Regions from separate parts of the Serratia ureilytica genome, predicted to be linked through region 2. Evidence: predicted binding sites of a transcription regulator. Region 2 holds the regulator's gene; each other region holds the start of a gene.

Region 1 (7,802 bases), 1.3 Mb from region 2:
CCGGCTGTCGAGCAGCGTGCGCCGTTCGCTCACCGAAGCGAGACGATCGGTCTGCGGATCCAGCGCGCGGCGCCCCAAGCGCGGCACGCCGTCCGCCAGCATCTGCCGCCAGAACGGCAGCTCGGTTTCCCGGCGTTCGGCGTCGGCCCGTAAACGCGCGGACCACTCATAGAGCGAGGTTTCCTCCGGCGGCAGCGCGATCGGCTGCCCCTGCATGGCGCTGTCGGCCGCTTGCCGCAGTTCGTCGAGCAGGATGCGCCAGGAAACGCCGTCAACCACCAGGTGGTGGATCGCCAGCACCAGCCCGAGGCTCTGCCCGTCACGCTGCAACAAGATGGCCTGCATCATGCTGCCCTCGGCCGGATTGAGGCGCGCCAGCGCGGCATCAAACGCCTGTTCCGCCGCGGTTTCCAGATCGCCGGATACGGGATGACGCTGCATCAATTCACCGGCGGCGGCGGTTTCAACCACCAACTGGCCGTCGCGGATCCGCGCGCCCAGCGCCGGGTGTGCCGTACGCAGCTGTTCCAACGCATAACGCAGCTGTGCCGGTTGCAATTCGGCAGGCACGCGCAGGAAAACGCCGTGCGCGAAGAGACGATGCATGTCGCCCGTCTCGGCAAACCAGTGCAGGATCGGCAGCCCGTCGATCGGCCCTTGCTGCACGCTGCGCGCGGCCTGAGATCCAACGGCCAGCGGCTGCATCGCCTGCGCCATGCGCGCGGGGGTGTGCAGCGCGAAGATCTCACGCGGCCGCAGCAGATACCCGTTGCGCCGCAGGGCGGTGCCCAGCCCCATCGCCGAGATGCTGTCGCCGCCGAGCGCGAAGAAATCGTCGTCGGCGCCGACGCGCTCCATCCCCAACAGCTGCGCCATGGCGCGGCAAATCAGCCTTTCCTGCTCGGTGGTCGGCTCGCGCAGGCTTTGCGCCAGCGTCTCCTGCGGTTTGGGCAGCGCCTGACGGTCAATCTTGCCGTTAACGTTAAGCGGCAGCTCCGGCATCACCACCAGGATCGCCGGCACCATGTAATCCGGCAGACGCTGCGCCAACTGCGCCAGCAGCTCGCTCTGCAGCGCGGGTGAGGCGCGCCGCGCGTCATCCTGCACCGAGCAGTAACCGATCAGGCGATAGGTGGCGCCGATCGGCTCGGCGATCACCACCGCCCGCCCCACGTCCGGCAAGGCAGCCAGTGCGCTCTCCACTTCACCCAGTTCGACGCGGAAGCCGCGCACTTTGATTTGGTGATCGGTACGGCCAATGAACGCCAGCTGGCCGTCCGCGCTCCAACGCATCAGATCGCCGCTGCGGTACATCACCTCGCCGTCGGCGAACGGATTGGCGACAAAGCGCGCCGCCGTCAGATCCGGGCGGCGCAGGTAACCGCGCGCGATGCCCTTGCCTGAAATGTACAGTTCCCCCGCCGCGCCGATCGGCACCGGCTGCAGGCGATTGTCGAGCAGCCAGACTTCGGTATTGGCCAGGGGGCGCCCGATCACCGGTTGGTCTGCGGCCGTGACCGGCGCGCCGAGGGTATCGACGGTGTATTCGGACGGGCCGTAATAGTTATGGATCTCGACTTCCGGATGCTGCCGCATCAGGTTCCACAGCGTCGGTGTCGCCGCCTCGCCGCCGATCATCACAAACGCCGGCAGCGGAAACTGTCCCTTCAGCAGGCCGCAATCCACCAACTGCGAGAGGAACGACGGCGTGATGTCCAGCAGATCGATCGGGGTCTGTTGGGTCTGTTCGAGCAATGCCCAGGGGTCGCGGCGCAGCTCTTCATCGAAGATAACCAGTTCGCTGCCCATCATCATGCAGAACAGCGGCTCCCAGGAGGAGTCGAAAGAGAACGAAGCGGTATGCCCGGCGCGCAGACGCCGCCCGCGGCGAGCCTGGAATTTTTCAATCGCCGGGCCGAATAGAGAGGCCTGATGCGACAAGAACAGGTTCAGCAGCCCGCGGTGCGTGGACATCACGCCTTTGGGTTTGCCGGTCGAACCGGAGGTGTAAATCATGTAGGCCAGATGCGCCTCGTTCAGCGGCGCGCGCCGCTCTTCGTCCGATATCGGCGCGGCCTCGGCGGCCGCGCAGCGCGCCCGGCATTGCGCCTCATCGAGGCACATGATCTGCGGCAGATCCGGCATGTTGGCCCGCGTGTCGCTGTGGGTCAGCAGCATCACCGGCCGCGCGTCGTCGCACATCAGCGCCAGACGTTCACGCGGATAATCCAGATCGAGCGGCATATAGGCCGCGCCGCTGGCCAACACGCCAAACAGCGCGACCAGCGTGTCCACCGAGCGCGGAATGCCGATGGCGACCACGTCTTCGGCGCCGATGCCGCTTTCGATCAGCACGCGCCCCAGTTGCATCACCCGTTCACTGAGTTGACGGTAGCTGAGGCGCACATCGCCGCAGGTCACCGCCAACGCCTCGGGCTGTCGCTCAACCTGACGCTGGAAAGCGTCCATGATCGACACCATGCCCGCCGGCGGCGTCAGCTCAGCGCCGCGCCCCCAGGCCGCGAGTTGGCGCAGCTCCCCTTCGCTGACCAGCGCCAGTTGACCGTTCGGCTGATGCGGCCGCCGCGCCAGTTGCTGCAGCCAATGGCCAATGCGCTCCGCATGGCCTTGCAAGGTGCGCGGCGCGTATTTGGCCGGGTTGGCCACCAACGACAGCGTCAGCACGCCGCTTCGAAAACCGATCTCAAACTCGAGGTCGTCGACCGGCCCCATCGCCAGCGTATGGGTAACGGCCGCTTGACCGTCGAAGGACAAGGCGCTGTGGTAAACCTTGACGTTGACCACCGGGCCGTACAGCTCCTGATGGCCGCCGACCAGGCCGAGATCGCGTTTGATCTGCTCCGCCTCATAGCGTTGATGGCGCCGCACCTGTTTGATTTCCGCCGCGGTGGCCTGGCAGACGTCCGCCAGCGACATCTCCGGCGTCACGTTCAGCAGCAGCGGCAGCACGTTAACCACCGGGCCGATCGCCGCCAGCGCCTGCGAGCCCATGCGGCGCATGAAAGGAAAACCGATGGAGAGCCGGGTTTCGCCGCTCATGCGCGCCAGATACATCGCCAGCGCCGCCGTGACGATATCGGCCGGTTGCAACGACTGCAGCGCTGCATCGCGCAGCGCTTCGTCAAACAGCGACTCCGGCAGCACCAGCGCCTGTTTGAGCGGCCGAGCGCCCGGTTCGACCTCGCGGTTTTCCGTCGCCAATGACAGCGGCGACGGCAGATCGCGCAGATGCTGCCGCCAGAATTCGGCCGCCCGCTGGCGTGCGGGCGACGTTTGCCATTGCTGAAACTCTTCCACCACCTTGCCGAACGGGGTAAACGGCGAGGCCGCCGGCGACAGCCCGTGGCGCAGCGCGCGGTAGATATCGGCGATCCGGCGGGTGATGGCCTCGAAGCTGAAGCCGTCCAGGGTCAGATGATGAAAGCGCTGGTACCAGAACCAGCGATCGGCGCTGATGCGGATCACCGCATGGCGATAGAGCGGGCGCTCGCCGTCCGCGGGCAGATCCTGCGCCAGATCGTCGTGCATCAGCGCCAGCGCCGCCTGTTCGGCGTCTGGCCGCGCGCTGAAGTCAAACCACTCCGGCGCCAGCACCCGCGCGGGATCCGCGTTCAGCGGTAAACGTTGCACCGGCTGGCCGTCCTGCGCCTCAAAGAAGCGCGCCTGAACCGTATCCGCCTCCGCCAGCCCCTGGCGAATCGCGCGCTCCAGCGCCGAACGATCGATATCGCCGTGCAGTTCGGTGTAGTGCGCCACGGCAAAGCTGTTGCGCCGCAGCGCGATTTGGTCGGCAATCCAGATCCCCGGTTGCGCCGCAACCAGCGGATAATCCCGATACTCGACCTGAGTATCCGGCAAAGAAAGCGTTTCTGACATGGTGTCTGTCCTTTTCCTCAAACGGAATGTAGCGATGTGGCTGTGCGGCGATTAACGCGGCGCATCCGCCGCTTTCAACGACGCCGGCCGCATGTCCTGCCAGTGCGCTTCGATATAGTCGATACATTCACCGCGCGACGCCGGCCCCATCAACACGCGCCATCCCGGCGGCGTATCGGCAAACTGCGGCCACAGCGAGTACTGCTGTTGCGCGTTGACCAACACGGAGAAACGGAGACTTTCGTCATCGAACGGGTTTTGTTGTTCCTGAGTCATTTGCCTTACCTGTCTGTCAAAATGTGGAATTACTTCATTGCGGAAAGCAGCCGGCGCACGCCGTCCACCAGACCGCCGCGCCAGCAGAGCGCGTCATGTCCGCCGGAATACACGCGGTAGTCGGCACGATGCCCGGCCGCCGTCAGCGCCTGGTGCATCTGGCGATTGACGAATTCGATGTCCGCCTCCCGATCGCCGGCTTGCTGAATCACGGTGAGCGTCGGCGCGGTCGCGCCGCGCTGCCGAACCTGGCGTATCAACCAGCCTTCCTCCAACTCGTGGCGTTTTTCAAACTGGGTAACGAATTGCACCGTGGGCCACCAGAAGGAGCCGGACTGGCTCAGCACATGGCCGAAGCGCTCGGGCCAGTGCAGGCCGGCGTATAACGCCGCCAGCCCGCCGTAGCTCTGGCCGGCGACCACGGTGCGCGCCCCCTCTTCGCTGAACGGTTCGCGCCGCTGCGCCTGCGGCAGCAGTTCGTCGATCACCGCCTGCCAAAAGGCGGCGTTGCAAGGAAGTTCGTTTTCCCGGTGTTCGCCATCGATCGCATCGATCAGCAGCCAGCACGCGGGCGGCAGATGCCCTTTTGCGGTCTCGTTCTCAATCACCGGCAGCAATGCGTGCCTTTCGATCCAGTTCTGGCCGTCGAGCAGCAGCACCAGCGGGCGGTTCGCGTTGTCCGCCGCCTCGCCGCCGGCATACAGCCACACGCGCCGCCGGGTGCCCAGCCGTTCGCTGTGCCAGTGAAAAAGCTGTAGCCGCGCTTCATCCAACGGCCGATCGGCGGCCTGCCAGGCGCTTTGGTCGTCCGCGTCCGGCCCCTGAGCCAGGGAAACGGCGCGCGGGCGATAAGCCGGCCCCAGCGAGGTGCGATTCAGCGGATCGGCGATCGCCAACGGGAACAGCGATACCCACCAGGCGCGCTGCTGGCGATCGCGCAACGTTTCGTCGTCGCTAAAGACGGGAGGAAGATCTCGCGCCGTAATCGGGATCAGGCTGTAACTGCCGCGCCAGCGGCGATCGACAACGGCCGCGCCGTACCAAACGTCGGTGCCGGGGAGCCTTTTCAGGCTGCTGGGGGTCGTGCTGTGATGGTCGGTAATGCCGTTGATATCGGCATAGACGCGGCATATCGGCGAGAGCCGCTCGTCGCCGGCAGGATCGCGCCATAGCCAGGTCATTCTGACGTGCTGTTCATCGTGCGCGTCGACGACAGGCGTGCCATGAGCGGCAACCTTCTGCCACCATGCGGGTTGCCCCGCCGCCGCCTCACGCAGCCAGTGCGCCGCCAATCCCTCATGGCCGTGTTCTGGCCTCTTTTCCGGCAAAAACTCCATAGCGCCCCTTACATAACGTGCGTGACTTTTACAAAACCTGACAATCGTATTGATACTCATTATCATTTTCAATACTATTTGTCGGATTTTTGCCGTCGTGCAAACGCGACGTCTCCGCGTCGACGAGGGAAACCGTATTCATCGGCATTGCGGGGTTTATCAGGGTGGCATTACACACAAAAGTAGGCATGCAGGAGAGATAATGAATATTAGAAACAAAGGGATAGAAAACGATAGTGCAGAGGCGATGTCCGCCAACCGGCTGTTGCTGGGGGCGACGCTGGCGCTACTGCCCTTCGCGCAAAACGCTTTTGCCGCGGCGGACGAGACGATGGTGGTGACCGCCGACGCGCAGAGCAGCGTGACCGCGCCCGTCAAAGGGATCGTCGCCAAAGAGAGCGCCGCCGGCACCAAAACCGCCGCCCCGCTGAGCAAAACCCCGCAGTCCATCTCGGTGGTGACGCGCGAGCAAATGAACGACCAGGAACCGGCGTCGGTCGCCGACGCCTTGAACTACACCAGCGGGGTGGTCACCACCTATCGCGGCAATTCCAACCGCAATGACGAAGTGATCAGCCGCGGCTTCCGCTACGCGCCCAAGCTGCTCGACGGCCTGCACTTTGGCCTCTCGAGCCAAAACGGCGGCGCCGGGCAGATCGATCCCTGGTTGCTGGAGCGCGTGGAAATGGTGCACGGCCCGGCCGGCGTGCTTTACGGCCAGGTCAGCCCCGGCGGCGTGGTGGTGATGACCAGCAAACGCCCTACCGCCCAGAGCATTCACGAAGTTAAATTCAGCACCGGCAACCGTCATCTGGCGGAAACGGCGTTCGACTTCGGCGGCAAACTCAACGACGACAACACCCTGTTCTATCGCCTGAACGGTATCGCCAGAACCGAACATGAGTTTGTCAAAGACAGCAAGCAGCAACGGGTGGCCATCGCCCCGGCCTTCACCTGGCTGCCGAACGAAGACACCAGTTTTACGCTGCTGACCAGCTACCAGAACGATCCGAAAGCCGGATCGCGCAACTTCCTGCCGCGCGCCGGCACGCTGTTCCCGACCAGCGCGGGCTATGTGCCCTATGACTTCAACATCAGCGAACCCAGCTTCAACAAGTCGCGGCGCGAGCAGGCGTCGATCGGCTACAGCCTCGAGCACAACTTCAGCGATGCGCTGTCGTTTACCCAGAACCTGCGTTTCACCCACCGTGATGAGGACTATAAGTATCTGGTTTATAACGTAAACTCGAAGGTCAACGACCACACCGTCACCCGCATGGCGCAGCATGAAACGCAGATGACCAACGAGTTTGGCGTGGATAACCAACTGAAGGGCCTGTTCGACACCGGCGAGGTGAAGCACACGGTGCTGGGCGGATTGGATTACCGCTACAGCCATATCGATTCGAAGATGTATCGCGATCGCGGCAACGATTACCCGATCGACTGGGCCAACCCGGTTCGCCCCAGCATCGATGGCAGCACGCTGGCGCTGGCTTCCAGCGACTTGAAGACGCTGAATCAGGTCGGGGTGTATCTGCAGGACCAGCTGGCGTGGAATAACTGGAACCTGCTGCTGTCCGGCCGTCAGGACTGGTCGCAGGTCAACACCCGCGATCGCACCAGCGGCGGCAAAGAGCAGACCTACAACGATGCCCAGTTCACCGGCCGTGCGGGCCTGCTCTACGCCTTCGACAACGGCATTTCGCCGTACGTCAGCTACAGCACCTCGTTCGATCCTAACCTGTACCCGAGCGCGCCGGGCGCCGACCCGCTCAAGCCGACCACCGGCAAACAAACCGAGGTGGGCGTGAAGTACCAGATCCCGGGCGGCAACACCCTGCTGACCCTTTCCTGGTTCGACATCACCCAACGCAATGTGGCGTCTTACAACCGTCTCACCTCCGCCTACGAGCAGATCGGTGAGGTGAAATCCAAAGGGATTGAGGCGGAAGTGCACGCTCAGCCGACGCCGGAGATCAAGCTGATCGCCGCCTACACCTACACCGACGTGGTGACCAAAGACTCCAACTCGGCCGACGAAATCGGCCACAGCCCGGCGGGCATTCCGCGCCACGCGGCGTCCGCCTGGGGCAGCTACAGCTTCCTGAGCGGCGCGCTCAACGGCCTGACCGTCGGCAGCGGCGTGCGTTACATCGGCGATGCGCCGGCCGACGCCACCGGCCAGTACGATGTGCCGCACTACACGCTGTACGACGCCATGGTGAAATATGATCTCGGCCAGGCCTCGCCGGCGCTGCGCGGTGCGGCGCTGCAGCTCAACGTGCAGAA
Region 2 (7,802 bases):
CTCAGCGTAAAACGCTGGCGCTCGCAGTCGCGGGCGCGCTGTTGGGAACAGGGTTTGCCATGGCGCCTGAGGCGAAAGCCGCAGGGTTTATCGAGGATTCCACGCTGACCGGCGGCATTTATTACTGGCAACGTGAGCGTGACCGTAAAGATCTCAATCCGGACAGCAAGGATTACAATCAATACACCACCAACCTGTCCCACTCTACCGCCAACCTGAGCCTGGATTTCGCGTCGGGCTACGCCTGGGACATGTTCGGTCTGGATGTCGGCACTTTTACCGCCATCGAACTGGCTGAATCCAGCGCCAGCGGTCACCCGAACGAAATCGCGTTCTCCTCGAAGAACCGTACCTACGACGAAGACTACTCCGGTGATAAAGGGGGTATCAGCCTGTACAAAGCCGCCGCCAAATTCAAATACGGCCCGGTCTGGGCGCGCGCCGGCTATATTCAGCCGAGCGGCCAAACCCTGCTGGCGCCGCACTGGAGCTTTATGCCGGGCACTTATCAGGGGGCTGAAGCCGGCGCCAAGTTCGACTACGGCGATGCCGGCGCGTTGAGCTTCTCCTACATGTGGGCCGACAAATACAAAGCGCCGTGGCATATCGAGATGGACGACTTCCGCCAGAACGATAAGAAAACCCGCGTCTCCTACCTGCACTCGCTGGGCGCCAAGTACGATTTCAAAAACGATCTGGTGCTGGAAGCCGCTTACGGCCAGGCCCAGGGGTACGTGAATCAGTACTTCACCAAGGCGTCTTACAAATTCGATCTGCTGGGCAACCCGCTGACCACCAGTTACCAGTTCTATGGCGCGGAAGACCGCATCAGCAACAAGAACGATCCGAACAGCATCTATGACGGCCTGGCCTGGCTGCAGGCGTTGACCTTCGGTTACACCACCGGCCAGTTCAACTGGCGTCTGGAAGGCACCATGGTCAAGGCGGAAGGCAATCAGGGCTTCTTCCTGCAACGTATGACCCCGACCTACGCCTCGTCAAACGGTCGCCTGGACGTGTGGTGGGATAACCGCTCCGACTTTAACGCCAACGGCGAAAAAGCGGTGTATGCCGGCGTGATGTATGACCTCAGCAACTGGAACCTGCCGGGCATGGCGGTCGGCGGCTCTTACGTTTACGCGTGGGACGCCAAGCCGAGCACCAACCCGATCTACGATCAGAGCCAGCGCCTGAAAGAGAGCGCCTGGAGTCTGGACGCGATGTACACCATCCAGGAAGGGCGAGCCAAGGGCACGCTGCTCAAGCTGCATTACACCCAGTATGACAACCACACCAACATCCCGAGCTGGGGCGGCGGTTACGGCAACATCTTCCAGGACGAGAAAGACGTCAAGTTCATGGTCATCGCGCCATTCACCATCTTCTGATGCGTTCCCCGGCCTTGCCGCCGGGGCAGTTAAGGGAATATCAACGATGAAAAAAATCATGCTGATGTTGGCGGCCGCTGCGGCCCTGAGCGCCTGTGCGCAACCCGCCGCGCCGCCGGAAGACGCCAGGTTGAAACAGGCTTACAGCGCCTGCATCAATACCGCGGAAGGCTCGCCGGAGCGTCTGCAGCCGTGCAAGGCGGTACTGAACGTGCTGAAACAACAGAAACAGCACCAGCAGTTCGCCGCGCAGGAAACGGTACGGGTGATGGATTATCAGAACTGCATTATGGCGGTTCACAGCGGCAACGGTCAGGCTTACGACGCCAAGTGCGGCAAGCTGTGGCAAGAAATTCGCGATAACAATAATTAAGAAGGACGAGAAGATGAACGCATTCAAACTGAGCGCACTGGCCGCCTTGACGGCAACGATGGGATTCCTGGGCGGCATGGGGAGCGCCATGGCCGATCAACAGCTGGTGGATCAGCTGAGCCAACTGAAGCTGAACGTGAAAATGTTGGATAACCGCGCCGGGGAAAACGGCGTGGATTGCGCGGCGCTGGGCGCCGACTGGGCCTCATGCAACCGGGTGTTGTTCACCCTGAGCAACGACGGGCAGGCGATCGACGGCAAAGACTGGATCATTTATTTCCACAGCCCGCGCCAGACTCTGCGGGTAGACAACGATCAGTTCAAGATCGCTCACCTCACCGGCGATCTGTACAAGCTGGAGCCGACCGCCAAATTCAGCGGTTTCCCGGCCGGTAAGGCGGTGGAAATCCCGGTGGTCGCCGAATATTGGCAGTTGTTCAGAAACGACTTCCTGCCCCGCTGGTATGCCACTTCCGGCGACGCCAAGCCGAAAATGCTGGCGAATACCGACACCGAAAATCTGGATCAGTTTGTGGCGCCGTTTACCGGCGATCAGTGGAAGCGCACCAAGGACGACAAAAATATTTTGATGACGCCGGCTTCGCGTTTTGTCAGCAACGCCGATCTGCAGACGCTGCCCGCCGGCGCGCTGCGCGGCCAGATTGTGCCGACGCCGATGCAGGTGAAAGTGCACGAGCAGGACGCCGATCTGCGCAAAGGGGTATCGCCGGATCTGAGCACGTTGGTCAAGCCGGCGGCGGATGTCGTCAACCAGCGCTTCGCGCTGCTGGGCGTGCCGGTTCAGGCCAACGGTTACCCGATCAAGACCGACATCCAGCCGGGCAAGTTTAAAGGCGCGATGGCGGTGCCGGGCGCTTATGAGCTGAAGATCGGCAAGAAAGAGGCGCGGGTGATCGGCTTCGATCAGGCCGGGGTGTTCTACGGGTTGCAGTCTATCCTGTCGTTAGTGCCGACCGACGGCAGCGGCAAGATCGCCACGCTCGACGCCAGCGATGCGCCGCGCTTCCAGTATCGCGGCATTTTCCTCGACGTGGCGCGCAACTTCCATAAGAAGGATGCGGTGCTGCGCCTGCTGGATCAGATGGCGGCTTACAAGCTCAACAAATTCCACTTCCACCTGAGCGATGACGAAGGTTGGCGAATCGAAATTCCCGGCTTGCCTGAGTTGACGGAAGTCGGCGGCCAGCGCTGCCACGATCTGAGCGAAACCACCTGCCTGCTGCCGCAGTACGGCCAGGGGCCGGATGTCTACGGCGGTTTCTTCACTCGTCAGGACTACATCGACATCATCAAATACGCCCAGGCGCGCCAGATTGAGGTGATCCCGGAGATCGACATGCCGGCGCACGCCCGCGCGGCGGTGGTCTCGATGGAAGCGCGCTACAAGAAACTGCATGCCGCCGGCAAAGAGCAGGAGGCCAACGAGTTCCGCCTGGTGGATCCGACCGATACCTCCAATACCACCTCCGTGCAGTTCTTTAACCGTCAGAGTTACCTGAACCCGTGCCTGGATTCCTCCCAGCGCTTTGTCGACAAGGTGATTGGCGAGATTGCCCAGATGCATAAAGAAGCCGGCCAGCCGATTAAGACCTGGCACTTTGGCGGCGACGAAGCGAAAAACATCCGCCTGGGCGCCGGCTACACCGACAAGGCGAAACCGGAACCGGGTAAAGGCATCATTGACCAGAGCAATGAAGACAAGCCGTGGGCCAAGTCTCAGGTGTGCCAGGTGATGATCAAAGAGGGCAAAGTGGCCGACATGGAGCACCTGCCGAGCTACTTCGGCCAAGAGGTCAGCAAGCTGGTGAAGGCGCACGGCATCGACAGAATGCAGGCCTGGCAAGACGGCCTGAAAGACGCCGAGAGTTCGAAGGCGTTCGCCACCTCGCGCGTGGGGGTCAACTTCTGGGACACCCTGTACTGGGGCGGTTTCGACAGCGTCAACGACTGGGCCAACAAAGGGTATGAAGTGGTGGTCTCCAACCCGGACTACGTCTATATGGACTTCCCTTACGAGGTGAACCCGGACGAGCGCGGTTACTACTGGGGCACCCGCTTCAGCGACGAGCGCAAGGTGTTCAGCTTCGCGCCGGACAACATGCCGCAGAACGCGGAAACCTCGGTTGACCGAGACGGCAACCACTTCAACGCCAAGAGCGACAAGCCGTGGCCGGGGGCATATGGACTTTCCGCTCAGCTGTGGAGCGAAACCCAGCGCACCGACCCGCAGATGGAATACATGATCTTCCCACGCGCGCTGTCGGTGGCGGAGCGCGCCTGGCATCGCGCCGGTTGGGAGCAGGACTATCGCGCCGGCCGCGAATACAAAGGCGGGGAAACCCACTTTGTCGATACCAAGACGCTGGAGAAAGATTGGCTGCGCTTCGCCAATATTCTGGGCCAGCGTGAACTGGCCAAGCTGGACAAAGGCGGCGTGGCTTATCGTCTGCCGGTGCCGGGCGCTCGCGTGGCGGGCGGCAAGCTGGAGGCGAATATCGCGCTGCCGGGGTTGGGCATCGAGTACTCCACCGACGGCGGTAAGCAGTGGCAGCGCTATGATGCCAAGGCTAAACCTGCGGTCTCCGGCGAAGTACAGGTGCGCTCGGTCAGCCCGGACGGCAAACGCTACAGCCGCGCCGAAAAGGTCTAAGAAGGGCGGTGCGGCCCGCAGTTTTGGCGGCGGGCCGCATCATAACGAAGGGGGAATGCGTTCGCCCGCGCGTGTCGGCGCAGGGCGGACGTTGTAGTGAGAGTAGTACGTGGAGTCGCTGTGCCGCTGCAATTGTGGTATTTCATGACATGATTTTCCCCGGCTGGTCCGGGGATTTTTTTTCCCGTTGTACGGCGGGCATAAAAAAACCGCCTCAAGGTGAGGCGGTTTTTCATAGCCGGTCAGGGCTTATTTCTTGTCGTGCAGCGTTTCGTCTTCGCGACAGTCGCCGGTTTCACAGTGGCCGTACAGGTACAGACTGTGGTTGGTGAGCTTGATGCCGTGCTGCTTGGCGATGTCACGCTGGCGCACTTCGATGGATTCGTCGCTGAATTCGATCACTTTGCCGCAATCCAGGCAAATCAGGTGATCGTGGTGATGCTGTTGGGTCAGCTCGAACACGGACTTGCCGCCTTCGAAATTGTGACGTGTCACAATGCCCGCATCGTCAAACTGGTTCAGTACGCGATAAACCGTCGCCAGCCCGATCTCTTCGCCCATATCAATCAGTTTTTTGTACAAATCTTCCGCACTGACGTGATGGCATTCCGGATTTTGCAGTACTTCCAGGATTTTGAGTCGCGGAAGCGTGACTTTTAAGCCGGCCTTCTTCAATGCGATGTTGTTGTCGGTCATGCGAATTCAGTCCTGTTACTATGCTAATCAAGTTGAGGCGTACTCGCCTGTGGCATCGGTCGGCACAAAGAGTTAATGCGTCTCATTATAGAACCGGTTGTACTAAATGGAAACCGCCGGTTGTTAACAAAGATATAATTGCACTATTGCATGTTTTGCATGCAACGCCTTGATGGATGGGATAAACCGATATCTCAGTCTACCGTGACGGGGTGGGAAGTTACAAATCTGTAGCTTCTATCGCAGCAATCCCTGTTGCCGATGACGGCCCTGTCGGCACACTATGCACTTTACAGGGCCTTTGTTCAACCTTTCGCCAGTCCCGGCGTTTAGCCGACGATATCGGCCAGGCTCAGCTCTTCGACGATTTGTTTGACCCAGGCGTCCACGCGCTCGTTGGTCAGCTCAGGCTGACGGTCTTCGTCGATCGCCAGACCGATGAAGTGGTTGTCGTCCGCCAGGCCTTTGGAGGCCTCGAAGTGGTAGCCTTTGGTCGGCCAGTGGCCCACGATGGCCGCGCCACGCGGTTCGATGATGTCGCGGATGGTGCCCATCGCGTCACAGAAGTATTCCGCGTAGTCTTCCTGGTCGCCGCAGCCGAACAGCGCCACCAGTTTGCCGTTGAAGTCGACTTCTTCCAGCGTCGGGAAGAAATCATCCCAGTCACACTGCGCTTCACCGTAGTACCAGGTCGGGATGCCCAGCAGCAGGATATCGAACCCTTCCAGGTCTTCTTTGCTGCTTTTAGCGATGTCATGCACTTCAGAGACGTCGTCGCCAAACTGTTTCTGGAGAATTTTCTGGATCATTTTGGCAATGTTTTCGGTATTGCCAGTGTCGCTGCCAAAGAAAATGCCTACAGTAGCCATATCGCGTATAACCTTTAAATTCAAGTAATTGCATTACTCGATGCCAGCACTGCCGCCGCTGACGCCGATTAAAATGATGCCATGACAAGAGCCTTTCGCCACGGGGGCGGGCGCCGACAGGCGCAGTCTCTTGCCGGTAAATGCGTATCATGCCAGAAAGTGGCGCCGGGGTTTTATCGCATTTATGCGATGCCGGAGAATGAAGAAAAGCGTGGTCGATCCGGCGTTGTCCTTAACGCCGCGCCGCGCGTGCGGCCGAAGAGATCAATGTTCCGGCTGTTCTTCCGCCAGTTGCGCCAACAGCATCTGCTCGATGAGTTCGCTGCGGCTAATGTTGCGCTGTTCCGCCAGTTTGTTCAGGGCGTCCACCGCATCCGCGTTGATTTTCAGCTCTACGCGCCGCAATCCACGCACTTTATCGCGCCGTAACTGATTGCGCTTATTGATTCTAAGCTGTTCATCGCGGGAAAGCGGGTTGGTTTTCGGGCGCCCCGGACGGCGTTCATCTGCGAACAGATCCAGCGTCGTGCGATCCGTTTGTTCTTTTGCCATAGGTAGCGGTACTGCAAGGGAGTTTGCATCAAAAAGCGCTCGCACGCTTCCGGAGGCATCGGTTAACACACTTCGGGCCAATAAACCCTAACCCAAATTCACCCCCGACCCGGCGTTCGCGAACGCGCTGGCGCGGCGGCAAAATTATAGCGCGCCATATTACCCCAGCAGATGGAGCGGCGACAATGCCTAACTGCGGGCTAAACGCGCTAAGCCGTTATCTTTAGCGCGTTTTTTCACCAGGTGAGCGTATTTTTCAGGCTTCGTCGAGGAAACGGTGGATGGCGCGCAGCACCGCCTCCGGTTTTTCGGCGTGCACCCAATGGCCGGTGCCGGCAACGACGTGCGCGCGGGCCTGCGGGAACTGGCGGGCGATGTCCGCACGGTAGCTGTCCTGCACGTACGGCGACAGGCCGCCGCGAATGAACAGGGTCGGGTGCGGCCAGGCCGGCACGTCCTGCCAGCCGGTGATGTCATCATAGCGTTCAATCAGCACCGGCAGGTTGAAGCGCCATTCGCCGTTATGGAAGGATTTCAGCAGGAACTGGATGACGCCTTCTTCCTGCAGGTAATCACGCATCAGCTGGGCGGCGGCCTGGCGCTGGGTGATGCCGGCGGCGCTGACGGCCTTCAGGGCGGCGAAAATCTCGTCGTGACGTCGGGTCTGGTAATTCACCGGCGCGACGTCGATGACGATCAGCTTGGCGACGCGCTCGGGCGCGATGGCGGTCAGCGCCATCGCCGCTTTGCCGCCCATCGAATGGCCGATGACGATCGCTTTCTCAAGCCGCAGTTCGTCGAGCAGCTCCAGCAGATCCTGCGCCATCGCGGGGTAGTTCATCTCGTCGGCGCGCGGGGAGAGGCCGTGGTTGCGCAGATCGACCTTAATTACGCTGTGACGCTGATGCAGATCGCGCGCCAGCACGCCCAGGTTGTCCAGATTGCCGAACAGCCCGTGGATCAGCAGCACCGGCAGCGCGTCTGACTCGGCGGCCAGCAGTTGATAATGTAATTTCATGGCGAAGTTCATACTGAGAGAGATTCAGATTAGGGTATCATGATTGAATCGCACGATGAATCATGCGGAATTTTCGCGGCGCGGGCTTGGCAGTGCCGGCTATAGGTATTAGTCTGCATTTGCCGTCCGGAGGCACATTGTTGTGTTCGCCCCAGCGCTTTTAACCTTATAATCCCATGGCTTGAATGCAGGATCTGGCTTCAGGTTCTAAGTAGAAAAAACAGTATTGGATAAA
Region 3 (7,802 bases), 2.1 Mb from region 2:
CGCTGGTACGATCTTTTCCCGTGAACCCTGTCACACACTTGTCACACTAACCCCGCCATCATACGCAGGCAAACGCTAACACCTTAAAAATAATCATTTTCCGGGAGCCTCTGCGGATGAGAAAAAAAACGTTATTGCTGTGCCTGCCTTTGTTATTCACCGGGAACGCGCTGGCGGACGCCGGCGGTTATCAACTGGAACAGGTGCTGGTGATGAGCCGCCATAACCTGCGTGCACCGCTGGCCAACAACGGCAGCGTGCTGGCGCAGTCCACGCCGAAGGCCTGGCCGGCCTGGGAAACGCCGGGCGGCCAGCTGACCACCAAGGGCGGGGTGCTGGAAGTGTATATGGGGCACTACTTCAACGCCTGGCTGAAGCAGACCGGCCTGTTGCCGCAAGAGGGCTGCCCGACCGCCGGCAGCGTATACGTTTACGCCAACAGCCTGCAACGCACGGTGGCCACCGCGCAGTTCTTCAGCAACGGCGCGTTCCCCGGCTGCGACGTCAGCGTGCACCATCAGGACAAGATGGGCGAGATGGATCCGACTTTCAACCCGATCATCACCGACACCGGCGAAGCCTTCAACCAGCAGGCGCTGGCGGCGATGAACGCCGCGCTGGGATCGCTGAAGCTGGACGCTTCTTACCAACAGCTGGCGAAGATCATCGACTACAAGGATTCCGCCGCCTGCAAGACCGACAAACACTGTGACCTGACCAAAGAAGCCAGCGTGATGAGCGCGGTGCCGGGCAAAGAGCCGGGCGTCTCCGGCCCGCTGCGGGTGGGCAACTCGCTGGTGGACGCCTTTATGCTGCAGTACTACGAAGGTTTCCCGATGAAAGAGGTGGCCTGGGGCAAAATCGCCACGCCGCACCAGTGGCAGCAGCTGGCGCAGTTGAAAGACGGCTATCAGGATTCGCTGTTCACCTCGCCGGTGGTGGCGCAGAACGTCGCCAAGCCGCTGCTGACCTACATCAACAACGCGCTGCTGGGCGAGCGCAAACCGGACGCGCCGAAGCTGACGGTGCTGGTGGGCCACGACTCCAATATCGCCTCGCTGCTGTCGGCCATGCAGTTCCAGCCGTATCAGCTGCCGCAGCAGTACGAGAAAACGCCGATCGGCGGCAAACTGGTGTTCCAGCGCTGGCGCGACGCGCAGAACGACCGTGAATTGCTGAAGATCGAGTACGTCTATCAGTCCACCGAGCAGTTGCGCAAGGCGACGCCGCTGACGCTGCAAACCCCGCCGCAGCGCGTGACGCTGGCGCTGAAAGGCTGCCCGATCGATAAAGACGGCTTCTGCGCCTGGAGCGATTTCGAGAAGACCATGAAAGGCATCTTGTAATGCCCGGCCTCTCTCCCGAATGCGGGGGAGAGGCCTTTTCCCACTTCGCCCAACGCGCCGCCGCGCGGGACTTAACGCCATTTATTTTGCCCAGGGTCATTGTTGCAGGCCGTTTCGGGGGCTAACATCATCAGCCTGCCTGCTTATCATGGATACCGCCGTTGCCTACTTTTATCCGCAATATCGAATTTTTCACGCCGGACGGCTATCCGGGCCAGGTGGCGCGCTGCCAGTTTGCGCTGGCGGAGTATCGCGACGACAGTTTTCCCGAGGCGGGCTTTACGCTGCCGGACCACCTGGCGCGCGCGGTGCCGAAACGCCGTGCGGAGTATCTGGCCGGGCGTGTGCTGGCGCGACAGCTGCTGGCGCCGCTCGGTTTCGCCGATTTCACCCTGGCGCGCGGCGAAGATCGCGCGCCGCAGTGGCCGCCGGGCATCGCCGGGGCGCTGAGCCATAATTCGCATACCGCGCTGTGCGCCGTACACCGAGAGAGCGGGCTGGGCGGCGTTGGGCTGGATGTGGAGACGCTGCTGTCCGTGGCGCGAGCGGAGGAGCTGTGGAACGCGATCGTTTCACCGGTGGAGCGCGAGACGTTGCTGGGCGAAACGCTGCCGTTCAACGAGCTGCTGACGCTGACGTTTTCCGCCAAAGAGAGCCTGTTCAAAGCGCTGTACCCGCAGGTGCGCCGATATTTCGATTTTCTTGATGCGCGGATGGTGGCGGTGGATGCGCAGCGGCAGACGTTCGAATTGGCGCTGCTCACCACGTTGACGCCGCATTGCTGCGCCGGACGGCGTTTCGCCGGGCGGTTTTGGCGTGAAGGTGACGATGTCACGACTTTTATTTTTTGCTAAAACACAATAATAACAGTGTGTTATTTCTTGTTGTGGCGTAACGCGAATTTGCCGCGGCGTGCGGAAAGATTCATTCATCGGAGATTGACCGACGGTGGGGATCCGGTGTAATTTACCCACCCTTTACAGCTAATGATAATTATTCGCATAAACATTATCATTGGTGAGGCGCAACAAAGGAGTGGTCTTGTGGCGACACTGACGACAGAAAACCAAACCTTCTCCGGGTTTGAGTACGCCGAACAATCGACCTTTTTGTACCGGTCTGAATTCCGTTCCCTCTCCGCCCACGGCGTGTTTGAGCGTATCGAGACGCCGGCGTTCGGCGGCGAGCAGGAAGGCAGCGCGCTGGCGCAGCATATTCGCCAGGCGCTGGCGCGCGCCAAAGCCGCCGGCCAGGCGGCCCCGGTGGTGGTGGGCGCCATTCCGTTCGACACGCGCCGGCCTTCCTGCCTGTATATACCTGAAGAAAGCCGATTCGTCGCCAACGACAGCTTTATCCGCGCCGCGCGCCCGATGCTGCAACAGCCGCATCGCCTGGTCGCCTGCACCAGTATTCCAGACGAACCGCGATTCAAACACGCGGTCGCGGAAGCGGTCAGCCGCTTTAAACAAGGCAAGCTGGACAAGGCGGTGCTGTCGCGCATCCTCGATATCGAGCTGGAGCAGCCGGTGGCCGGCCACCGGATCCTCAATAACCTGATGGTGCAGAACCCGACCGGTTACCACTTCTCCCTGCCGCTGGCCGATGGCAGCGTGTTGATCGGCGCCAGCCCTGAACTGCTGATCCGCAAGCAGGGCGGCGAGATCCACACCAATCCGCTGGCGGGCTCGGCGCGCCGACAGGACGATCCGCAGCAGGATCGCCTCGGCAGCGAGCGCCTGATGCGCTCGACCAAAGACAAATACGAACACAAGCTGGTGATCGACGACATTCGCCGCCACCTGGCGCCATTGTGCGCCACCCTGAGCGTACCCAGCGGCCCGTCGCTGCTCAGCACCGGCACCATGTGGCACCTGTCCACCCGCATTCGCGGCGAGCTGCTGAACCCGAATCTCAACGTGATGCAGCTGGCCTGCCTGCTGCATCCGACGCCGGCGCTGTGCGGCTTCCCGACCGAAAGCGCCCGCCAGCTGATCGCCGCTCTGGAACCGCACGATCGCGGCTTGTTCAGCGGCATTGTCGGCTGGTGCGACGCCAACGGCGACGGCGAGTGGGCGATCGTCATCCGCAGCGGGCTGCTGCGCGGCAACCGGGTGCGGCTGTTCGCCGGCGCGGGCATCGTCGCCGCCTCGACGCCGCAGTCCGAGTGGATGGAAACCACCGCCAAACTGGGCACCATGCTCAACGCTTTCGGCCTGAACAGCGGCGCGCTGTAGGCCTCTTTGCGGCGCAGTCCGCGCCGCGTCATAGCCTTTCGCAGGAGACAACGATGAACAACAACATGACCCGGCGGTGCGCCCGGATGGCGGTGCGCGCATGAGCATTCAGATGGATTTCACCGGCAAACGCGTGTGGGTGACCGGCGCGGCGCGCGGCATCGGCGAGCAGATCGCCCGCCACTTTTTGACCCAGGGCGCCGAGGTGGTGGGGTTTGACCGAGAATTCGCCAATCCGGATCTGCCTTACCCCTGCGTGACGTTGGACATCAGCCGGCCGGAGCTGGTGGAGGCGGTGTGCCGCCAACAGCTGGCGGAGAACCCGCGACTGGACGTGTTGGTCAACGCCGCCGGTATTCTGCGCATGGGCAATACCGAAGATCTGAGCGTGGATGACTGGCACCAGTGCATCAACGTCAACGCCTCGGGGGCGTTTTACCTGTTTCGCGCCGTGCTGCCGCACTTCAAGGCGCAGCGCAGCGGGGCGATCGTCAGCATCGGCTCCAACGCCGCGCACGTGCCGCGCGCGCAGATGGCGGCCTACTGCGCCTCCAAGGCGGCGCTGACCAGCCTGAACCACTGCGTGGGGTTGGAGATGGCGCCGTTCGGCGTGCGGTGCAATCTGGTGTCGCCGGGCTCGACCGACACGCCGATGCAGCGCGGCATGTGGCAGACCGACGATGCGCAGCAACGCACCATCGCCGGCTTCCCCGAGATGTTCAAGCTGGGGATCCCGCTGGGTAAAATCGCGCGTCCGGACGAGATCGCCAACGCGGTGCTGTTCCTGGCCTCGGATTTGGCCAGCCACATCACCATGCAGGACATCGTGATCGACGGCGGCGCCACGCTGGCCGCCTGAGTCAGACCCGCTGGCGGCGCAGCAGGTGCCGCGCGCCCTCCGCCGCCAGCAGCAGCACCGCCAGCCAGATCGCCAGATAGGTTGGCCATTCGCTTTGGCTGATGCTCTCGCCGAGCAGCAGCGCGACGAGCACCAGCAGCACCGGTTCCACATAGCTCAGCAGGCCGAACAGGCTGAACGGCAGCATGCGGCTTGCGAGGATGTAACACACCAGTGCCACGGCGCTGATGACGCCGAGCAGCGGAATGCGCCAATACAGCTCGGCATTGATCTGCAGCGCCGCCGCGCCGCCGTCGCCGAAGGCGAACCAGGCCGCCGCCGGCAGCATCAGCGTCAGCTCGCACCACAGGCCGCCGAGATTGTCGGTGCCGAAACGCCGCCGCAAAATAAAGTAGAGCGGATACCCTAGCGCTACCACCAGCGTCGGCCACGATACGCCGCCCGCCTGATACAGCTCATTGCCCACCCCCGCCACGGCGCACGCCACCGCCAGTTTTTGCAGCAGCGACAGCCGATCGCGGTAGATCAAACGGCCCGCCAGCACCATGGTCAGCGGCAGCAGAAAATAGCCGAGCGACACGTCGAGCGCCTTGCCGTGCAGCGGCGCCCACAGGAACAGCCACAGCTGCACCCCCAGCAGCGCCGAGGTGAGCAGCAGGCCCAGCAGACGCGGCGGCCGTTGGCCTATCCCGACCAGCGTGTCGCTCACCTTGCGCCAATCGCCAGACAGCGCCATGAACAGCGTCAGGAACGGCAGCGTCAGCAGCGTGCGCCAGCCGTAGACCTGTTCGCCGTTCAGCGGGGTGAGGGTAGAGGTGAAGTAATACATCGCGCCGAACAAGATGGAGGCGACGACCGAAAGAGTGATGCCCTTAATCACACGCATTCCTGGTGAGTGATTGATTTTATGGCGGCTACTGTAGAGAAATTTGCCGCCAACGACAATGGCGCAGCCGGGCGCTGGACAATCGGCGGCGTCGGGTTACAATGGATACTGTGTATTCATACAGGTTTTGGCGATGACAATCGATCTTTTTGAAGACGCGCTGCCGCCGCCGTGGCGTGAAGAGATCGCCCCCGGCGCGGTGGTGATGCACGGCTTTGTGCGCGATCACGGGCCGGCACTGCTGGCGGCGGTGCGGGGCGTGGTGGCGCAGGTGCCGTGGCAGCATTTGACCACCCCCGGCGGGCACGTGATGTCGGTGGCGATGAGCTGGTGCGGCAACGGCTGGACCAGCGACAGCCGCGGCTACCGTTACTCGGAACGCGACGCGCGCAGCGGCAAACGCTGGCCGCCGATCCCACCGCTCCTGATGGCGTTGGCGGACGAAGCCGCGCAGCAGGCGGGCTTTGGCCCCTTCGTGCCGGATTCCTGTTTGATGAACCGTTACGATCCGGGCAGCAAGCTGTCGCTGCATCAGGATAAAGACGAGCACGACTTCGGCGCGCCGATCGTCTCGGTGTCGCTCGGGTTGCCGGCGGTATTTCAGTTCGGCGGGCTGCAACGCAGCGATCGGGCGCGGCGCATCCCGCTGGCGCACGGCGACGTGGTGGTGTGGGGCGGCCCGTCGCGGCTCTGTTTCCACGGCATCCTGCCGGTCAAGGAAGGCTACCACTCGCTGGTGGGGCCGCACCGCATCAACATCACGCTACGCAAGGCGCTTTAGCTGCGGCTCCTGCGCCAGGCAGGCGACGAGATAGTCGATAAACACCCGCAGTTTGGGCGGCAGATACTGGTTGGGCGCGTAAAGCAACCACAGGCCGCCGTGATAGCTGCTGAGGAAATCCCATTCCGGCAGTACCTGCACGATCTCGCCCTCGTCGAGCGCCTGGCGGGCGGTAAAGTACGGTAGGCTGCCGATGCCGATATGCCGTTTCACCGCGTCCAGCCGCACGCCGGTGTGGTTGGCGGCGTAGCGGCCGCGCACCTTGACCGTCACCGTTTTGCCGCTGCGGCGGAACTTCCATTGCGCGTCGCTCGGCGTTTCTCCCAGATAGATGCAGCTGTGCGCCGCCAGATCGTGCGGGTGCTGCGGCGCGCCGTGCTGCGCCAGATAGTGCGGCGTGGCGCACAGCAGGTGGTCTATTCGCATCAGCTGACGGCCGATCAAGCCCGGCGACGGGCGATCGGTAATGCGTAGCGCCAGATCGACGCGGTCGTCGATCAGATCCATATAACGATCTTCCAGCCGCAGCCTCACGTCCACCTTCGGATAACGTCGCAGGAACGCCGGCATGTGCGGATGCAGCACGAAACGGCCTACCGCCTTGGGCACGCTGACGCTGACCAGCCCTTCGGGCTCTGCGGCGCCGCGCCCGCCGATCGCCATCACCGCGTCGGCCGCCGCCAGCAGGGTGCGGCAGTGCGCAAACGCCTCTTCGCCGCTTTCGCTCAGCCGCAGTTTACGGGTGGTGCGATGCAGCAGCTGCAGCGCCAGCGCCTGTTCGAGCTTCGCCACGCTGCGGCTGACGGCGGAAGGTGAAGCGCCCAGTTTGCGGGCGGCGGCGGAAAAGCTGCCGCTCTCCACGACCTGGACGAAAACGGCCATTTCGGCCAACAGCGCGTAAGAAAGATTTGTGCTCATGACGCAAAGGTCCATTGTGATGGCGACGGATTATGCTCCGATTATGACATGAATATAATGGCTCTTCGAACCGAGGAGAAAAATGATGACCGAGCGACGTTATTACTACAGCGACGATTTACAGGGCCAGGCGCAGGTATTGAGCTGTGAGCCGGCCGAGGCGGGCGCTTACGCCGTGGAACTGGACGCCACGCTGTTTCACCCGCAGGGCGGCGGGCAGCCGGCCGACGTGGGAGCGTTGAACGGCGTCACCGTGTTGCGGGTGCAGCAGCAGGGGGATAGGGTGTTGCACTATACCGCGGCGCCGCTGCCGATCGGGCCGGTCAATATGCAGGTCGACGAAGCGCAACGCCGGCTGCACGCCCGCTGGCACTCCGGCGGCCATCTGATCGGCTGGCTGGGGGAAACCCGCGGTTGGCGGCCGATGAAAGCGCATCATTGGCCGGGAGAAGGGCGCATCACGTTCACGCCGGGGCCGGACGTACAGACGCTGGAGGCGGCGTTTTTACACGCGGAGCTGGCGCGCCTGATCGCCGCCGATTTGCCGCGTCGCCAACAGGCGGTGGACGGGATGCGCCAGATCGGTTTCGGCGATCTGCCTGCCTACGGTTGCGGCGGCACGCATGTCGCCACGTTGGGCGAGGTGGGCGCGATCGCGATTACCGGCGTAAAGATGAAGAAAGGGCAGCTGATCGTGCAGTATGCGCTGGAATAAAAGCGTCAGCGCCCGGCCTGCCGCAGCTGGGTGCAGAAGGCGCACTGGCATCCCGCCACCGGC
Region 4 (7,802 bases), 2.0 Mb from region 2:
CTTACCAATGCCTGGCTCAGGAAAGCGAACGGGGCGAATACCGCAAGCTCGGGCCGGTGCTGCCGCTGCCGGAGGGCTACAGCGGTCACGTACGCGATCCGAAAGTGTGGCGTCATCAAAATGACTGGTACATGGTGCTCGGCGCGCGTGACTTGCAGGATCGCGGTAAGGTGCTGCTGTTTCGTTCCAGCAATCTGCGTGACTGGCAATCGCTGGGCGAGATCGCCGGTTCCGGTCTGAACGGCTTAGAGGAATTCGGCTACATGTGGGAGTGCCCGGATCTGTTCACGCTGGACGGCGCCGATGTGTTGATCTGCTGCCCGCAGGGGCTGGCGCCGCAGCCGGAACGCTATCTCAACCGTTATCAGGCCGGCTATCTGCTCGGCAAGCTGGATTACCGGCAGGCGGCCTTCAGCCACGGCGAATTCCGCGAGCTGGACGCCGGCTTCGAGTTCTACGCGCCGCAGACGACGCTGGCGGAAGATGGCCGCCGCCTGCTGTTCGGCTGGATGGGCGTGCCCGATCAAGATGAAGAAGCCCATCCGACGCGCCGTTACGGCTGGATCCACACCATGACCTGCCCGCGCGAGCTGTCGCTGCGGCATGGCCGCCTCCACCAGCGCCCGGCGCGCGAGCTGCAACAGCTGCGCGGTGAGCGAGCAGGCTGGCAAGGCCGCGCCGATGACGCCCCCGCCTATGCGCTGGGGGCCGCGGAGTTGCAAATGACGCCGCAGGGCGCGTTCAGCGCAACCTTTGGCGACGCGATGACGCTGAACTGGGACGGCGAAAGGCTGCAGCTGACGCGCACTTCCCTGACCGACGGCCGGCCGGAGCACCGTTACTGGCGCGGCTCGGTCACGCATCTGCAACTGCTGTTCGATCGTTCCAGCGTGGAAATTTTCATCAACCGCGGCGAGGCGGTGATGAGCGCGCGCTACTTCCCGGCTGGTGAGCCGCAACTGCGGCTGTGCGGGAGCGCGCCGCTGGCGTTGGAATACTGGCCGCTGACGCCATGCATGCTAGAATGACGCATCCTCCGATGACTTCAGATGGCGTCAGTGAAAAAAAATAAACGCATTACCATCAGTGACATCGCCACGCTGGCCGGGGTGTCGAAATCGACCGCCAGCCTGGTGCTGAACGGCCGCAGCAAGGAATATCGGGTGTCCGACGACACCCGCGATCGCGTTCTGGCGCTGGCGCACGAACACCATTATCAGCCCAGCATCCACGCCCGCTCTTTGCGCTCCAACCGCAGCCACACGCTGGGGCTGGTGGTGCCGGAGATGACCAACTACGGCTTTGCGGTGATTTCGCGCGAGCTGGAAACGCTGTGCCGCGAAGCCGGTCTGCAGCTGCTGATCGCCTGCACCGATGAAAACCCGGCGCAGGAGATGATGGCGGTGAACAGTCTGGTGCAGCGGCAGGTGGATGGCTTGATCGTCGCCTCCAGCCAGTTGAACGACGCGGAATACCAGAAGATCAACGCCGGGCTGCCGGTGGTGCAGATGGACCGTCTGATCGCCGGCTCCGAACTGCCGCTGGTGATCACCGATTCGGTCAATTCGACTGCCGACCTGGTGGAAAAGGTCGCGCGCCAACATCCGGATGAGATCTATTTTCTCGGCGGGCAACCGCGCATTTCGCCGACCCGCGATCGCCTCGCCGGCTTCCAGCTTGGCCTGGAGCGCGCCGGCATCACATGCAAACCGGAATGGATCATCAACGGCAACTATCACCCCAGCTCAGGTTACGAGATGTTTGCTCAGCTGTGCGCACAGCTGGGGCGTCCGCCTAAAGCGCTGTTTACCGCCGCCTGCGGCCTGCTGGAAGGCGTATTGCGTTATCTGACTCAGCATCAGCTGATGGAGAGCGATATTCACCTGTGCAGCTTCGACGATCACTACCTGTTCGACTGCATGACGCTGAAGATAGACACGGTCGCGCAAGACTGCCTGGCACTGGCGCAACATAGCTTCGACCAAGTCACCTCGCTTATCGACGAACGGCCGCTGGAACAGAGCGCGCTTTATCTGCCGGGCCGTATCCACTGGCGTCATGCCGGTTCCCGGGCTTTGTTAGCCGGGGAGTGATATCTCAGAATCAATAAAAAAGGGCGCCTGAGCGCCCTTTATCGTTTTGCTGCCGCTACTTGGCGGCGCCCTCCATGCCCACCAGCCCCACTTTCAGGTAGCCGGCTTTACGCAGGGTGTCCATCACGCTCATCAGCGTTTCATAGTCCACGCTCTTGTCCGCCTGGAAGAAGATGGTGGTTTCTTTGTTAGCCTGGGTACGTTGATCCAGCACCGAAGTCAGCTGATCGGCATTCACCGGCTGATCGCCGACGTAGAGCTGCTTGTCGGCCTTCACCGACAGGAACACCGGTTTTTCCGGCCGCGGCTGCGGCTTGGCGGAAGAAGCCGGCAGATCGACGCGGATATCTACCGTTGCCAGCGGCGCGGCCACCATAAAGATGATCAACAGCACCAACATGACGTCGATAAACGGCGTCACGTTGATTTCATGCAGTTCGCCGCTGTCGTCCAGATCTTCATTTAAGCGCATCGCCATAACTCACCCCGCCCGCAGTTGGTGCGCGTGCTGTGAGCGCTTGGCTTCCGCCGTCGCGGCCAGATCCAGATCGCGGCCCTGCAGCAGCATGACCTGCGCCGCCACGTCGCCCACCTGGGCGCGATGGCCGCTGATGACGCGGGCGAAGATGTTGTAGATAACGACGGCAGGGATCGCCGCCACCAGGCCCAGCGCGGTCGCCAGCAGCGCTTCCGCGATGCCCGGCGCCACAACCGCCAGGTTGGTGGTCTGCGAATGGGCAATGCCGATGAAGCTGTTCATGATGCCCCACACGGTGCCGAACAGGCCGACGAACGGCGAGATGGCGCCGATGGTGGCGAGGAAGCCGTTGCCGCGGCCCATGTTGCGGCTGTAGGCCGCCACGCGGCGCTCGAGGCGGAAGCCGGTGCGCTCTTTGATGCCATTGTTGTCGTTGGATTCCGCAGACAGCTCCAGCTCGTTTTGCGCATCGTTCAGCAATACCGCGCTGACGCTCTCCGGGGCGAAGTTTTGCGCCAGCTCGGAGGCTTCATCCAGCGAGCGCGCTTCGGCCAGCGCCAACTGCTCGCGGCGCAGACGGCGCTTGGCGCGCAGCAGTTCGCTGCCTTTGGAGAACAGAATGGTCCAGGTCACGATCGAGGCCAGCACCAGGCCGATCATTACCGCTTTCACCACCGCGTCGGCGTGCTGGTACATGCCCCAAACGGACAGGTCCATGCCGCGGGTTTCCGGTGGCTGGATCGTTGGCGCCGGATTCACCGGCGTGATGCTCTCCGGCGCGGCGGCTGCCGCAGGTGCAGGCGCGGTGGTCGGCGCAACGCTTTCGGCAACGGCCGGATTGCTCGCCGGCGCGGCCTGCGCGCTGCCGGCCAGCCCCACGACCAGCACCATAGAAGCCATCAGGCTGCGGCCGAAGGCCTTGCCCCACTGCGCCCGGCCCTGGCCGAACGATCCTTGATTTAAATTCTTGCCAGCCGTTTTCACGCTGTGCCTCCACCCATTACCGATCAAAATTAAGGAATAATTCAGCGTGCGATCATATCAAACCAACCGGGGATTGATAGTAGTTCTCATTATTATTTACCAAATAAACGAGAAAATTTTAGCCAGCCCCGGCATAAAGCGCCAATCTGCGTCCGTTCACCGCCAACTGCCCCTTTTATAGGGTTATTTCGTTACTTTTCTCCCACAACGACGCAACAACGCCGCGCTGCCGAACGGCGTCTTGACCGATGAATGGGCTTCTCTCTCGCACCACGGCAGAAGGATGAGGCGAGAAATGCGCGCCCGACAGACAATTATAGCCGTTTCTATATCTGGAAGTTAAAACGTCTGGATGGCTATATTAACTCATGTTAACGTAAGGGCTATCGCAAACGGGCACGTGCAGAGCAACCAGAGGTGAGCCAGGTACCATGACGTCAAAACATATCGAAACCACGCTGATCGGCGCCGGCCGCAGCCAGCGTTACACCCAGGGCTCCGTCAATCCCGTCACGCAACGCGCCTCTTCTTTGGTCTTCGACTCCGTCGCTGCCAAAAAACACGCCACCGCGCAACGCGCCCACGGCGAGCTGTTTTACGGCCGACGCGGCACCCTGACCCACTTCGCCCTGCAGGATGCGATGGTGGAGCTGGAGGGCGGCGCCGGCTGCGTGCTGTACCCCTGCGGCGCGGCGGCGGTGGCCAATGCGATCCTGTCGTTCGTCGGCGCCGGCGATCACTTGCTTGTCACTGGTTCGGCGTACGAACCGACCCAGGATTTCTGCACCCATATCCTCGGCCGCATGAACGTCAGCACCACTTATTTCGATCCGCTGATCGGCGCCGATATCGCCACGTTGATCCAACCCAACACCCGCGTGGTGTTCCTGGAATCCCCCGGCTCCATCACCCTGGAAGTGCAGGACATTCCGGCGATGGTGCAGGCCATTCGCGCCGTGGCGCCGGAGGTGGTGATCATGATCGACAATACCTGGGCGGCGGGCGTGCTGTTCAAGGCGTTGGATTTCGACATCGATATCTCCATTCAGGCCGGCACCAAATACCTGATCGGCCATTCCGATTACATGCTCGGCACCGCCGTCGCCAACGCGCGCTGTTGGGATCAACTGCGCGAGTACTCCTATCTGATGGGGCAGATGGTGGATGCCGACACCGCCTACATGGCGAGCCGCGGCCTGCGTACCCTGAGCGTGCGCCTGAAGCAGCACGAACGCAGCAGCATTGAGGTCGCCAACTGGCTGGCCGAACGGCCGGAGGTGGCGACGGTCAATCACCCGGCCCTGCCCAGTTGCAAAGGCCACGCGTTCTATCGCCGCGACTTCAGCGGCTGCAACGGGCTGTTCTCCTTCGTGCTGAAAGAGCGGCTGGATGAGGCGCAGCTGGCCGCTTACCTGGACAACTTCAGCCACTTCAGCATGGCCTACTCCTGGGGCGGCTTCGAGTCGCTGATCCTGGCCAATCAGCCGGAAGAACTGGAAGCGATCCGCCCGGCGGGCGGCGTCGATTTTTCCGGCACGCTGGTGCGGTTGCATATCGGTCTGGAGAACGTCGAAGACCTGATCGCCGATCTGGCGGCCGGCTTCGATCGCCTCAACGGCGTGCGCTAAGGCGGATTCCGGTAATTTTCTTCGTCTCGTTTAATGTCGGCTTAAGCTATTAGCGGTACACTAACCGGGTAACTGTCAGATACGGTAACCGCCGCATCCTGGAGAACGTGACCCCGGGCGCAACCGGCATGCAACAGGACATAAAATGGATGTATTACGAGAGATTATTCATGCGCTTTGGCAGCAGGACTTCATCGCCCTCGCCGATCCCAGCGTGATTTGGGTGGTTTACGCCGTACTTTTCACCACCTTGTTTTTGGAAAACGGACTGCTGCCCGCCTCCTTCCTCCCCGGTGATAGCCTGCTGTTGCTGTCGGGCGCGCTGATCGCCAAAGGCGTGATGGGCTTTGCCCCCACCCTGTTGATTCTGACCGCCGCCGCCGGTCTCGGCTGCTGGCTGAGCTATATCCAGGGCCGCTGGCTGGGCCACACCAGCCTGGTGAAAGGCTGGCTGCTGCAACTGCCGGCGCAATACCATCAGCGCGCGCATAACCTGTTCAACCGCCACGGGCTGACGGCGCTGCTGATCGGCCGCTTCCTCGGCTTCGTGCGCACGCTGCTGCCGACCATGGCCGGCATTTCCGGGCTCAACAGCTCGCGCTTCCAGGTTTTCAACTGGCTGAGCGCAGCGATCTGGGTCTGCGCGCTGGTCGGCCTCGGCTACGCTTTCAGCCAAATTCCGCTGGTGAAACGCCACGAAAGCCAGGTGATGACCGGCCTGATGCTGCTGCCGCTGCTGCTGCTGTTCGTCGGCCTGCTCGGCGCCATGCTGGTGGTCTGGCGTAAAAAACGCGCCTCCTCTTCCTGATCCCGGCGCGCTACAGCGCTTTCTCGACCAACGCCAGGCGAGGCGGCAACTTGCTCACCAGCGTATCCACCGCCAGCCGCACCTTCAGCGGCAGGTGAGGCGTGTGCGGCCACACCGCATGCGCTTCAAAGGCGGCGCCGGGCCGATCGCGCAGCAGGCGCACCAGCGCCCCGCTCAACAGCTGCTCACGCACCAGCCAACACGGCAGCCAGGCGATGCCGAACCCGGCCGTCGCCGCATCCGCAATCGCCTGCAAATCGTCCATCTGCAATCGGTTATTCGGCATCACTTCCTGCGGCTCGCCGTTCTCGTCCAGCACCCGCCAGCTGCGCCGCGCGCCGGCGCGCATATAGGTCACCGCCTCGTGCTGAGCCAGTTGCTCAATGCTGTGCGGTTCGCCGCACCGCTGCAGATAGGCCGGCGAGGCGCACAGCGTCATGCGGTGATCGCCGATGCGCCGCGCCACCAGCCCATTGCTGTTGGCCAGCGTGCCGTTGCGGATCGCCATATCGAAACCGTCCTCAATCAGATCCACCACCCGATCGCTGAACGACAGCTCCAGCTCCAGGCCGGGATGCTCACGCGTCAGCCCGGTCAGCAGCGGCGCGATGCACATGCGGCCAAACAACACCGGCATCGATACCCGCAGCCGGCCACTGACCTGCCGCTTGCCCGACTCCAGCAGCGTTTCCGCGCCGCGGATCTCCTCCAGCGCCCGCAGGCAACGCTCATAGAACAACGCGCCGTCGTCGGTCAGGCTCTGGCTGCGGGTGGTGCGATGAAACAGCCGCACGCCCAGCCGCTGTTCCAGCCGGGCGATCGTTTTCCCCACCGCCGAGCGCGACAGGTGCAGCCGACTGGCCGCCAACGCAAAACTGCCCGCCTCCACGGCGGTGACGAATACCGAAATACCGCTCAATCGATCGCTCATGGTTTGTCGCTCTAAAAGAAACAATCTGCGGAAATCTTATCGCCACTGGCGAACCTTCATCAACGATATTATCGACAGGTCGTTAATCGCAGACTTTGGAGAACATCATGACCGACACGATGCAACGCTGGACGATGGACGCCCTGGGGCGTGAACACCTGCAGCTGACCACCGACGCGATCCCGCAGCCGGGGCCGCGCGAGATCAGAGTGAAAGTGAAGGCGGTAGCGCTCAACTACCGCGACAAAATGATGATTGAAAGCGGCATGGGGCTGACGCTGCCGCAGTCGTTCACCCCCGCCTCGGACATGGCCGGCGAGGTCGACGCCGTCGGGCCCGGCGTCAGCCGTTTCCAACCCGGCGCCCGGGTCATTTCTACCTTCAGCCCCGGCTGGATCGACGGCCGGCAAAAACCGTACGGCAATGCGCGCCAGGTGCCTTACCACACCCTTGGCGGCTTCTATCAGGGCGTGCTGGCGGAATACGTGATTTTGCATGAAGACTGGTTGGTGGCGGCGCCGGCGTCGCTGGACGACGTGCAGGCCAGCACCCTGCCTTGCGCCGGGCTGACCGCCTGGTTCGCGCTGGTGGAACAGGGCAAACTGCATGCCGGCGAGACGGTGCTGGTGCAAGGCACCGGCGGCGTGGCGCTGTTCGCGCTGCAGATCGCCAAAGCCCACGGCGCGGAGGTCTATGTCACCTCCGGCAGCGATGAAAAGCTGGCGCGAGCCCTGGCATTGGGCGCCAATCATGGCATCAACCGGCTGGACGGCGATTGGGTGGAGGCGATTTATGCGCTGACGCAGGATCGCGGCATCGACCATGTGATCGATACCGTCGGCGGCCCGAATTTGGGCAACTCGGTGCACGCTGTGGCGGT

Evidence for each region. The regulator Fur, encoded in region 2, represses iron uptake genes when iron is present. The targets are predictions, from matches to a motif close to ATAATAATGAGAACNACTATCAA.
Region 1: the regulator Fur is predicted to act here: its motif matches at 5,560-5,582, upstream of fes (enterochelin esterase).
Region 3: the regulator Fur is predicted to act here: its motif matches at 2,333-2,355, upstream of J0X03_RS07915 (isochorismate synthase).
Region 4: the regulator Fur is predicted to act here: its motif matches at 3,629-3,651, upstream of exbB (tol-pal system-associated acyl-CoA thioesterase).

What each region holds. Positions count from the first base shown of each region.
Region 1 covers NZ_CP071320.1:2,501,221-2,509,022, reverse strand. Annotated here, with positions in the region: gene J0X03_RS11630 (non-ribosomal peptide synthetase) at 1-3,897, opposite strand, end outside; gene J0X03_RS11625 (MbtH family protein) at 3,949-4,173, opposite strand; gene fes (enterochelin esterase) at 4,203-5,510, opposite strand; gene J0X03_RS11615 (TonB-dependent siderophore receptor) at 5,713-7,802, shown strand, end outside.
Region 2 covers NZ_CP071320.1:3,775,467-3,783,268, reverse strand. Annotated here, with positions in the region: gene chiP (chitoporin ChiP) at 1-1,388, shown strand, start outside; gene chiQ (ChiQ/YbfN family lipoprotein) at 1,435-1,761, shown strand; gene J0X03_RS17840 (beta-N-acetylhexosaminidase) at 1,775-4,432, shown strand; gene fur (ferric iron uptake transcriptional regulator) at 4,682-5,128, opposite strand; gene fldA (flavodoxin FldA) at 5,458-5,997, opposite strand; gene ybfE (LexA regulated protein) at 6,262-6,549, opposite strand; gene ybfF (esterase) at 6,806-7,579, opposite strand.
Region 3 covers NZ_CP071320.1:1,707,110-1,714,911, forward strand. Annotated here, with positions in the region: gene agp (bifunctional glucose-1-phosphatase/inositol phosphatase) at 117-1,346, shown strand; gene J0X03_RS07910 (4'-phosphopantetheinyl transferase family protein) at 1,508-2,200, shown strand; gene J0X03_RS07915 (isochorismate synthase) at 2,390-3,580, shown strand; gene dhbA (2,3-dihydro-2,3-dihydroxybenzoate dehydrogenase) at 3,681-4,439, shown strand; gene rarD (EamA family transporter RarD) at 4,441-5,319, opposite strand; gene alkB (DNA oxidative demethylase AlkB) at 5,459-6,106, shown strand; gene J0X03_RS07935 (LysR family transcriptional regulator) at 6,089-7,024, opposite strand; gene J0X03_RS07940 (serine-tRNA(Ala) deacylase AlaX) at 7,110-7,739, shown strand; gene J0X03_RS07945 (hypothetical protein) at 7,745-7,802, opposite strand, start outside.
Region 4 covers NZ_CP071320.1:654,118-661,919, reverse strand. Annotated here, with positions in the region: gene J0X03_RS03065 (sucrose-6-phosphate hydrolase) at 1-1,028, shown strand, start outside; gene J0X03_RS03060 (LacI family DNA-binding transcriptional regulator) at 1,050-2,093, shown strand; gene exbD (TonB system transport protein ExbD) at 2,149-2,571, opposite strand; gene exbB (tol-pal system-associated acyl-CoA thioesterase) at 2,575-3,555, opposite strand; gene metC (cystathionine beta-lyase) at 3,987-5,183, shown strand; gene J0X03_RS03040 (DedA family protein) at 5,329-5,991, shown strand; gene J0X03_RS03035 (LysR family transcriptional regulator) at 6,002-6,922, opposite strand; gene J0X03_RS03030 (zinc-dependent alcohol dehydrogenase family protein) at 7,030-7,802, shown strand, end outside.